DNA from 3 places in the Psychrobacillus sp. NPDC096389 genome. Region 1 is predicted to be linked to each of the others. Evidence: riboswitches for the same ligand, from Rfam matches in the RefSeq annotation. Region 1 holds a riboswitch; each other region holds the start of a gene.
What was found. Region 1 has a riboswitch for thiamine pyrophosphate ahead of ACIQ38_RS15735 (YkoF family thiamine/hydroxymethylpyrimidine-binding protein). Riboswitches for the same ligand answer to the same signal wherever they lie in the genome.
Positions count from the first base shown of each region.

Region 2: linked by a shared signal. The riboswitch ahead of thiT (energy-coupled thiamine transporter ThiT) and the one ahead of ACIQ38_RS15735 (YkoF family thiamine/hydroxymethylpyrimidine-binding protein) in region 1 are both predicted to bind thiamine pyrophosphate.
Region 3: linked by a shared signal. The riboswitch ahead of ACIQ38_RS00910 (acetylornithine deacetylase) and the one ahead of ACIQ38_RS15735 (YkoF family thiamine/hydroxymethylpyrimidine-binding protein) in region 1 are both predicted to bind thiamine pyrophosphate.

Region 1 is NZ_JBIWFB010000006.1:160,943-164,173, reverse strand. Features, by position in the region: gene ACIQ38_RS15740 (2-hydroxyacid dehydrogenase) at 176-1,171, opposite strand; TPP riboswitch at 1,259-1,364, shown strand; gene ACIQ38_RS15735 (YkoF family thiamine/hydroxymethylpyrimidine-binding protein) at 1,446-2,027, shown strand; gene ACIQ38_RS15730 (ECF transporter S component) at 2,032-2,610, shown strand; gene ACIQ38_RS15725 (ABC transporter ATP-binding protein) at 2,603-3,231, shown strand, end outside.
Region 2 is NZ_JBIWFB010000009.1:48,360-51,590, forward strand. Features, by position in the region: gene ACIQ38_RS18560 (tryptophan-rich sensory protein) at 1-622, shown strand, start outside; gene map (type I methionyl aminopeptidase) at 646-1,395, opposite strand; gene thiT (energy-coupled thiamine transporter ThiT) at 1,443-2,024, opposite strand; TPP riboswitch at 2,088-2,179, opposite strand; gene ACIQ38_RS18575 (M20 family metallopeptidase) at 2,286-3,231, shown strand, end outside.
Region 3 is NZ_JBIWFB010000001.1:186,993-190,223, forward strand. Features, by position in the region: gene ACIQ38_RS00900 (methylated-DNA--[protein]-cysteine S-methyltransferase) at 95-607, opposite strand; gene ACIQ38_RS00905 (bifunctional transcriptional activator/DNA repair enzyme AdaA) at 591-1,184, opposite strand; TPP riboswitch at 1,366-1,470, shown strand; gene ACIQ38_RS00910 (acetylornithine deacetylase) at 1,569-2,846, shown strand; gene tenA (thiaminase II) at 2,876-3,231, shown strand, end outside.

The DNA.
Region 1 (3,231 bases):
AATTAGAATTAGTTTTTTAGTTATATAGAACGTTTTTAGTGGGATTTATTATGCTATATCATTCATTTTCTTTAGGCCTTTAGATGCTTTAGTAGAAATTATATAGAATGCTTCTATAAACGATAAAATAGACAGCCTGGAATCAAATTCTTGTTGATTCCAAACTGCCTACTCATTAAACTACTCGATTTTCCGGTTCTTGTCCTTCTAATACGGCTTCAATAGCTTGGGCATTCAACTGCATCATAGCCATTCGCGTACGAATACTTGCACTTCCTATATGAGGTAGTACTGTTACATTTGGTAAGGTAAGTAATGGATGATCCATTGGCACAGGTTCTACTTCGAACACATCAAGTCCAGCAGCCCAGATTTTATCCGTTGTTAGCGCTTCGTAAAGTGCTTTCTCGTCAATAATTCCACCACGAGCTACGTTAATAATTGCTGCAGTTTCTTTCATCAGCCCTAGCTCGCGTTCCCCAATCAACCCTCTCGTTTCAGGTGTTAATGGAGTTAGTAGAACGACAAAATCCGATTCTTGTAGAAGTGTGTCTAGTTCTACATACGAAAAACCAAATTCTTCTTCCGCCTCAATTTTGCGAGTGCGATTATGGTATAGAACTTTCATGTCAAACCCATTAGCACGTCTTGCTACTGCTTCACCAATGCGTCCCATGCCAACAATTCCAATCGTTGCACCAAAAACATCCATCCCCGTGAGCCCCATTGGCGTCCATGATTTCCACTTTCCATCACGAAGATCACGCTCTGCTTCTGTAACGCGTCGAGCAGTTGCCAAAAGTAATGCAAATGTCAGATCCGCAGTCGTTTCGGTTAGAACTCCTGGTGTATTTGTAACGACGATCCCACGCTCTTTTGCCGCTTCCACATCAATATTATTGTAGCCAACCGCTAAGTTACTAACTACTTTTAAATTTGGCAGACTTTCCATCAGTTCTCTGTCTACTTTATCTGAAAGCATTGTCCAAAGTGCGTGTGCATCTTTTGCTTCTGCTTTTAGTTCCTCATATGTCATTTGAATTTCTTCGCTATGCCACATTTGTACGTCGAATTTTTCTTTTAATGGATTTACTATTTCATCTGGTAATTTTCGAGTTATAAATAATTTTTTCAAACCTTTTACCTCCAAAGATCTTAATAATTTAAGCATGGACGAGTTAGTTAAATTTTTCAACTATATTTACTTTACTATTTTCATAAGGTATACTGGGGGCACATTTAAAAAACTACATACCGTTTTTCGCACTAGGGGTGCCCATTATGGCTGAGATGCGAGCATTTGCTCCGATCCCTTATAACTCGATCAGGATAATACCTGCGTGGGGAAGTGCGGTGACTTTCCGAATTTTTCATATTGGATAAGTGGCTGCATCTTCACGGATGTGGTCTTTTTTTATGAAAATTTATCGGGAGGTTTTTTTATTATGCAATGCGGTTTAAGCCCTATCGTCGGATTTCGTTTTTCGCTACATCCGATGACCAACGATTTTATTTCAGTGATTAAAGGAGCACTTCAGGAAACAGACACGTCGAATGTGTGGATGCATACAGATGATGTGTCGACGGTCATTCGTGGGAAACAAGTGCATGTATTTAATGTTGCAAAAGCATTAACGCTTCACGCTGCTAAAACTGGTGTACATGTTGCTTTATCAGGAACTTTTTCTGCTGGTTGTCCTGGGGATACTGCAGGAGATGCATATTTAGATAAAAGAGATGACGTTGCCAATACGGATACGACCAAGCAATACGTCTCTTCTCAATTTGCTTTATACCCGATGAATAATCCGAATTATATGGATGTCATTTACCGAGAAGTTGATCGCGCTAAAGAGCGTGGAGTTTTCAATGAATCCATGCATTATGCAAGCGGGATTCACGGAGATATTCATGATGTCTTTGCTTTTTATGAGGAGACATTTACACATGCTCGTTCTGAAGAACATAAACATTTAGTCATGACAGTTTCGATGAGTATTAATAGTCCTTCGCATGGAGGTCAATAATATGTTGAAATCTTGGAAGTTAAAAGAGATTGTATTGATGTCTTTATTTGCAGTCGTGTTTGGAATTGTGTATTTATTGTTTGTACATGTCGGCAATATTTGGTCAGGATTTATCGGTCCGATTGCCTATGAATGGATTTTTGGGATTTGGTTTATCGTTTCAATTATTTGTATGTACATTATTCGTAAGCCAGGTGCTGCAGTAGTTTCAGAAACAATTGCTGCTGCCATTGAAGTTTTACTAGGAAATGCAGTTGGACCACGCCTTATACTTTCAGGAGTTATTCAGGGTTTAGGAGCAGAAGCAGTATTTGCAGCGACTCGCTATAAACGATTTGATCTATGGGTATTGATGTTAGCGGGTGTTGGATCTTCTGTATTTAGTTTTGTGTATGGATACTTTTTAGGTGGATTTGCTGTATATAGCACGGGCTATGTAGCGTTAATGCTAGGAATTCGTATAGCAAGTGGTGCGATGATTGCTGGTATAGGAGGAAAAGCAGTGGCAGATGGATTATTAGCAACTGGTTCCCTCCGTGGATATGCGATAGCCCGTTCGAGAAAAGGTGAGGCACGTGCATGACGTTATTCGTTTTGACAAAGTGAGTTTTCGTTATCCAGATGAGGAAAACTGGATATTGGAAGATCTTTCGTTTACCGTGAAGCGCGGCGAACGAGTAGTTATTACTGGTCCAAGTGGGTGCGGAAAAACTACTTTACTCTATTTATGCAATCGATTGTATCCAGATAATTGCGATGGTGTGATGAGTGGCTCGATAAAACTTTTTGGGAAAGATAGCCTATCTTTTATTCCCGGGGAAATAAATCATCGAGTTGCAACCGTTTTTCAAGATCCCGATGCTCAGTTTTGTATGCAAACTGTCGAAGAAGAGCTTGCCTTTACATTGGAAAACTTACATGTGAAGCGAGAGGAAATGGAAAAAAGGATTCGTGAAGTGCTAGACCTCACTAATTTATCAGAGTTTCGATATGCTGTTATCCAAAAACTTTCCGGCGGCCAAAAACAGCAAATTGCTACTGCATGTGCACTTATTATGGAACCGGAAGTTTTGTTATTAGATGAACCACTCTCTCATTTAGACCCATTTACTGCTAAAAAATATGTGGAGTGGTTAGATGAATTACAACAAAAACGCGTGATAACAATAGTTGCTATTGAGCATCGCCTCGATTTATGGGGAGA
Region 2 (3,231 bases), on a different contig from region 1:
TAGACTTCCTATATTTTTCACACCTGCCCATTATGTATTTTTTATTTGGATTGTTATTTATCTTTTATTGGCAAGTTGGATTTGGAATAGTATAAAAGAGTATCAGGCTACTCGACACCTCCCTTTAAAACGGGTTTTACTCTTTGTCATTACTTCTATTTTACATAGTATATGGATTCTTTTTTGGCATTTTGAGCAGTTTAATTATGCTCTAATTACTATGCTTCTTTTACTTGGGACTTTATTTTTACTTTATACAACTTATCCAGTCAAACAACCTAACTGGATGAGCAGATTACCTATTTCTATTTATTTTGGTTGGGCATTTATTATGACCTTCATCAATCTGGATTATCTTTTGACTTTTTATGAATTCAGCGGTTTAGGAATTACAAAGTCGCTGTGGACAGTTATTCTTTTAACTATTGCTACAGCTATCGCTCTCCATTTTAGATATCATTTTGCAGATCGGGCGATAGTACTTGTTTTTATCTGGACTTTTTTAGGACTCGCCTGCCGTCATCTGTTTAACGAGTTACTCATATCAACTGCATCCATTTTTTTAAGCAGTGTGCTTGTTGTAGGTATATTTTTCATTAAAAAAACGCCACCGAAGGAATAATTTCGGGTGGCGTTTTACTTATTTTAATCTAATTTTGTTAAAAGAATTGGACCTTCTTTTGTTACAACAATTGTATGTTCGATTTGAGCTACCAATGATTTGTCAGGTGTGACGAACGTCCATCCATCTCCAGACTCCACAATATGCTCTGCTTTCGCCGAGATAAATGGCTCCACTGCAAGCACCATACCTTCTTTTAAAATCGTAGGATCCCATGCATCATAATAATTCAATACATGCTGTGGTGCTTCATGTAGAGATTTTCCAATTCCATGTCCCGTTAAATTCATAATAACATGTAGGCCATTGTCTTTTGCTTCTCTTGCAACTGCTTTACCGATTTGATTTAAGCGAGCACCTGTCTTCACTTTTAACATTGCACGGTTGAAGGCACTTTCCGCTACTGCACATAGCTTCTCTTTTTCTGGATAGCCGTCTCCCACAACAAATGAAATACCAGTATCTGCAAAGTAACCATCATATGAACCAGACACGTCGATATTGACCATGTCTCCTTCTTGAATAACACGTGACCCAGGAATGCCATGAGCAACTTCTTCGTTTACACTTATACAAGTATAGCCTGGGAAATCATACTCCCCTTTAGGTCCTGAAATGGCACCTGTTTCTGTGAACATTTTGCCTGCAATTTCATCTAATTCTTTTGTTGTGACACCAGGTTTTGTTGCCGCCTGCATCGCATCGCGTACTTCTGCCACAATTCGGCCGATTTTTTTTAACGCTTCTAACTCTTCATTTGTTTGTACAATCATCTATATAAGATCCCTTCTCCATTAACTGTACAATAATCATATCATATTTATACTCTATTCGGCAGTAAAAGGCGTGGTGCTTTTACGAACAACACCGTACAAATAAATGCTGCGACTAAAAATACTGGTATCATATAAGTAGAATTATAAATGACCGAATATAAAATCGGATTTTGATCTCCAGCGTATTCGCTAAAAAATAGAATACCAGACGTTACATGTGCTAAGTAACGGAGAAATGCCGCAACAAATGTACCAGCAATGACTGCTGTAATCATTTTCTTCGTATCTTTGTTTTCTAATGCTTTTATAAATGAAGGTCTAAAGAAACCAGCAAATCCTGCTACCATAAAGGCGATAAAATAATCGATTCCTACTTGAAAAATAACAAATATAAATGATAAAGGTGCGAAATAAGCACTGCCTGTTGCCACTTGCAATAAACCAATTAAAAATCCTGTAATTAATCCAGCAACAACTCCACGTCTGAAAGCAATTAAAATAACTGGTACAAGCACAAACGTAACTGATCCACCTTGTGGCATGCCAAACCCAATCAGGTCTAATACATATCCTAAAGCTGCAAATATAGCTATCTCCACTAATAATAAAACACGTTGATTTCTCATTGTACTCCCCTTTTTTGCCCACAAAAAAACGACGCCCGGGATAGACCCAGACATCGCGCGATTGTCAGTTTCCATCCACATCCCTACGCAAGCTTGAACTTACAGGTTCGAAGGGTACAATCTCAGCCGCGTAAGCGACGCCCCTTGTGGTTATGAATTATTTAGTTCGAATTCATTGTAGCCCAACAAAATAAGGAATGCAACCCCTCTTCCTTCATTGGTATACTTATAGAAATAATAGATAACGGAGGGGTTACTCAGATGATAGAGTTATTGCAAGATTTAATTCGCATGAAAAGTGATGATTTAGAAGGTGCAAACAAAGCGCTGTTATTTTGTAAATCTTGGCTCGAAGAACGTGGCATTACTCCAATAGTATATGAACATGATGCCAAATTCATGCTAGTTGCAGAAATAGGCAGTGGTAACGATTGTATTATATGGAATGGGCATGTAGATGTTGTTCCAGGTCATCCTGGACAATTTATCCCTATTATAGAAGGCGACAAGCTGTTTGGAAGGGGTTCTGCCGATATGAAAGCGGGAGTAGCCGCTATGATGCAAGCTTTTTATGAGCTCTCATTAGTTCCTCAAAAACTAAGGCAAAAAGTACAGTTGCATATTGTGACAGATGAAGAAACGTTTGGAGACACCTCGAAATTTCTAGTCGATCAAGGTTTTCATGGAGATTTTGTCATTTGCGGTGAACCTACCCATTTACATATTGGACTACAAGCAAAAGGAATTGTTCAGTTAGATGTGGTCCTAAAAGGGAAATCTAGTCATGGGAGTCGTCCATGGGAAGGGATAAATGCGATTGAGCAAGCATTCCTATTTGATCAAGAAATACACAAACTTTCTTTTTTAACAGCAAGTAATGCCTTTTATGATTATCCTTCTTTAAACTTGGCAAAAATACATGCAGGCGAAAGATTCAATGTTGTACCAGACGAATGTATTTTATCTTACGATATTCGCTTTGTTCCGGGGCAACATGCAATAGATATTATTAAGGAAATAAATGATACAGCTAGCAGTCTCTTTCCAACTAGCGAGGTAATCATCCATTCCACCGCTCCGGCCGTAACGACAGAAGAAAATAATGAATATGTAAAAAAACTACAACAAATAACAACTAGTTTAACGAAGCAGCCAACTAATTTATTTGGGCAACACGGCTCTGCTGATACTCGTTTTTATGCGGAAA
Region 3 (3,231 bases), on a different contig from region 1:
TAATGTGACATTTTTGTCATACTGAATGGAGAATCAGGCAGTTTCATATTTGGTGAAATATAGGAAAAGGCGTAATGAATGAAACGTTAATTATTTACTTTTCAAGCACTAATAATTGTTCCTTCATGTCTAAGCCACCACGATACCCAGCCAGTTTTCCGCTTTTAGCGATCACTCGGTGACAAGGCACAGTAATTAATACAGGGTTGGCTCCAATAGCGGTTCCGACTGCACGTACAGATTGTGGCTTTTTTATCCGTTCTGCAATATCTGTATATGAAACTGTTTGTCCATATGGAATTTCTTGTAATGCATTCCAAACGGATTGTTGAAAAGCAGTACCATGAAGATCTAGAGAAAATGTAAATTCTTTTCGTCGTCCTTCGATAAAAGCAATTAATTCATCCGCATATGGCTGCATAACTACTTTCTCTTCTAGAAGATGATAATGGGGGAGACGTTTCTTTACCCATACACCGAGTTCCTCGAATGGAGCATTTTGGGAACTGACATAACATAATCCTTTTACCGTTGCCGCAATATATATCTTCCATTGTTTATGATTTAACAATATCCAATAGACAGGATGTTCATTGTTTTTTTTCATTATTCTGTTCCTCCAATACTATTTTTTGATATTGTTTTGGCGTAAAGCCTGTTTTATTTTTGAATAAAGTGATGAAATAGGATGTATTTGAAAATCCAACTTCTAAACCAATTTTCGCAATAGACTTTTCTACATTTTGGAGTTTTTTCATGGCATTAAGGATTCTTATGTGCTGAATATATTCCATAGGAGTTTGCCCGACGATTCGTTTAAAGGTTCGTTGTAAGTGATAGGGACTGCCATGGCACATGTCTGCTAAAATTTCCAATGACAATGGGTTGTGATAATTTGCATTTATATATTGTTTAATTTGGTCGATCCATTCTTCATCCGGTAAACGTATACCACCCGGTTTACAGCGTTTGCAAGGACGAAAACCATTAGCTATTGCTTCTTCCACATCATTAAAAATACGGATATTTTCTTTCTTTGGATCTCTTGATTTACAAGAAGGTCTGCAACAAATACCTGTAGAAGTTACTGCATATATAAAAAGGTCATCGTAGGACTTATCGTTATGTGTAATGGCTTGCCATCTTTCTTCAGTCAATTGGATATCATCTTGATTGTTCTGCATGGAATCACCCCTTTTCTATGTTTAGTATACTCGCATTCATGGCATAATTAGCCTTCTTAAGTATGTAAAAGCAAGAAAACGAAATTTAAATGACTCTAATAGGATAAAAAAGACGTTTAACGAAATATTCTTGTAATTAATTTTATTTATGATACGATTTAGTTGCGTTTATAATTAAATAGATGACTGCTAGGGGAGCCTGTTTTAGGCTGAGACACATCTTGTATGTAAACCCTTTGAACCTGATCTAGTTAATACTAGCGGAGGGAAGCAGCTGGACCCCTACTGTCGTATATTTAGTTTAATTATGTAGAAAACAGCCGCTTTCCGTTTATGGAGAGCGGTTTTTTGTTTTCAAAAATTTAACTAGGAAGGGGAAAAGAAATGGAGAAGGAAATAGAAAATCGAATAAATAAAGCAGTTGATGAGCGTAAAGAAGAATTATTTCAATTACTCGGAAATTTAGTTAGTTTTCCGACAGTTAGTCCCCCAGCTAGAAATACAAGTGAAGTGCAAAACTATATTGCAAACTTTTTAGAGAAACACCAATTGGAGACGGATAGTTGGGATGTGTTTCCGAAAGATCCGAACGTAGTAGGGATAAAAAGAGGAACAGATAGTTTGCATTATCAGAGCTTAATCATAAACGGACATATCGACGTTGCAGAAGTCGGAGATGAAAGCGAGTGGACCGTGCCAGTATTCAAGCTCACCAAAAAAGATGGATATGTATTTGGCAGAGGAACCTCTGACATGAAAGGAGCGGTAGCCGCAACATTGTTTGCTATAAAACTATTAAAAGAGCTAAATATTGAAATAAAAGGAGACCTCCAAATACAGTCTGTTATTGGAGAAGAAGCGGGAGAGGCGGGAACACTGTCTTGTATAGAGAGAGGATACACGGCTGATTTTGCACTAGTAGTAGATGGAAGTAATCGTCAAATTCACGGTCAAGGTGGAGTGATAACAGGGTGGATAACGATTAAAAGTAAAGAAGTTTTCCATGATGCAATGAGGATGAAAATGTTGCATGCAGGAGGGTTGATCCAAGGTGCAAGTGCCATAGAAAAAATGATGAAAATAATTGCAGGCCTTCAAGATTTGGAAAGACATTGGGCGGTGACAAAACAATATCCTGGATTTGCCCCTGGAACAAACACGATTAATCCTGCGGTTATAGAAGGTGGCAGACATGCCGCTTTTATAGCAGATGAATGCAGACTATGGATTACCGTACATTTTTATCCGAATGAAACATATGAATCAGTTACTACAGAAATAGAAGATCATTTAAACCGAGTTGCGATGGCTGATCCTTGGTTAAGGGAAAATCCTCTTCGATATCGCTGGGGTGGAAAATCAATGATTGAAGAACGTGGCGAAATATTTCCTGCATTAAAAATGGATGCGGAACACCCAGCGGTTCAATTACTGGCAGATTGTCATCAGCAAATAGAGAAAAAACCGGTCGAAATTGGAATGTCCAAATCCGTAACTGATGCAGGTTGGCTAGGACAAGCAGGAATACCAACTGTTATTTATGGTCCAGGAAAACTAGAAGAAGCACATTCTGTAGATGAAAAACTAAATATAGAGGAATTACTTTCATTTACTAAAACATTGTTGTTATTTATTTATCAATGGTGTAACACAAAAAAATAAAAAAACTATTATTCTGGGAGGTAAGTCGTATGAATGCTACTAAAAAATTTAGCGATCGATTACTTGAAAATGTAAAACCAATTTGGGATAAAAATCATCAACATCCATTTGTACAGGAGTTAGGAAAAGGAATATTGGCGGAAGAAAAATTTATCCATTATATGAAGCAGGATTATGTCTATCTATTAGACTATTCCAAGTTATTTGCAGTAGGAGTTCAAAAATCACTCGATTTAGAAATGATGACAAACTTTTCGAAAACGCTACATGATACCCTGCATTTCGAAATGGATTTACATCGTGCTTTTGCTGCAGAGTTTGGTATTTCTAAGGAGGAGTTGGAAGCTACTAAGCCAACCCCTACAAATCTGGCATACACACGCTA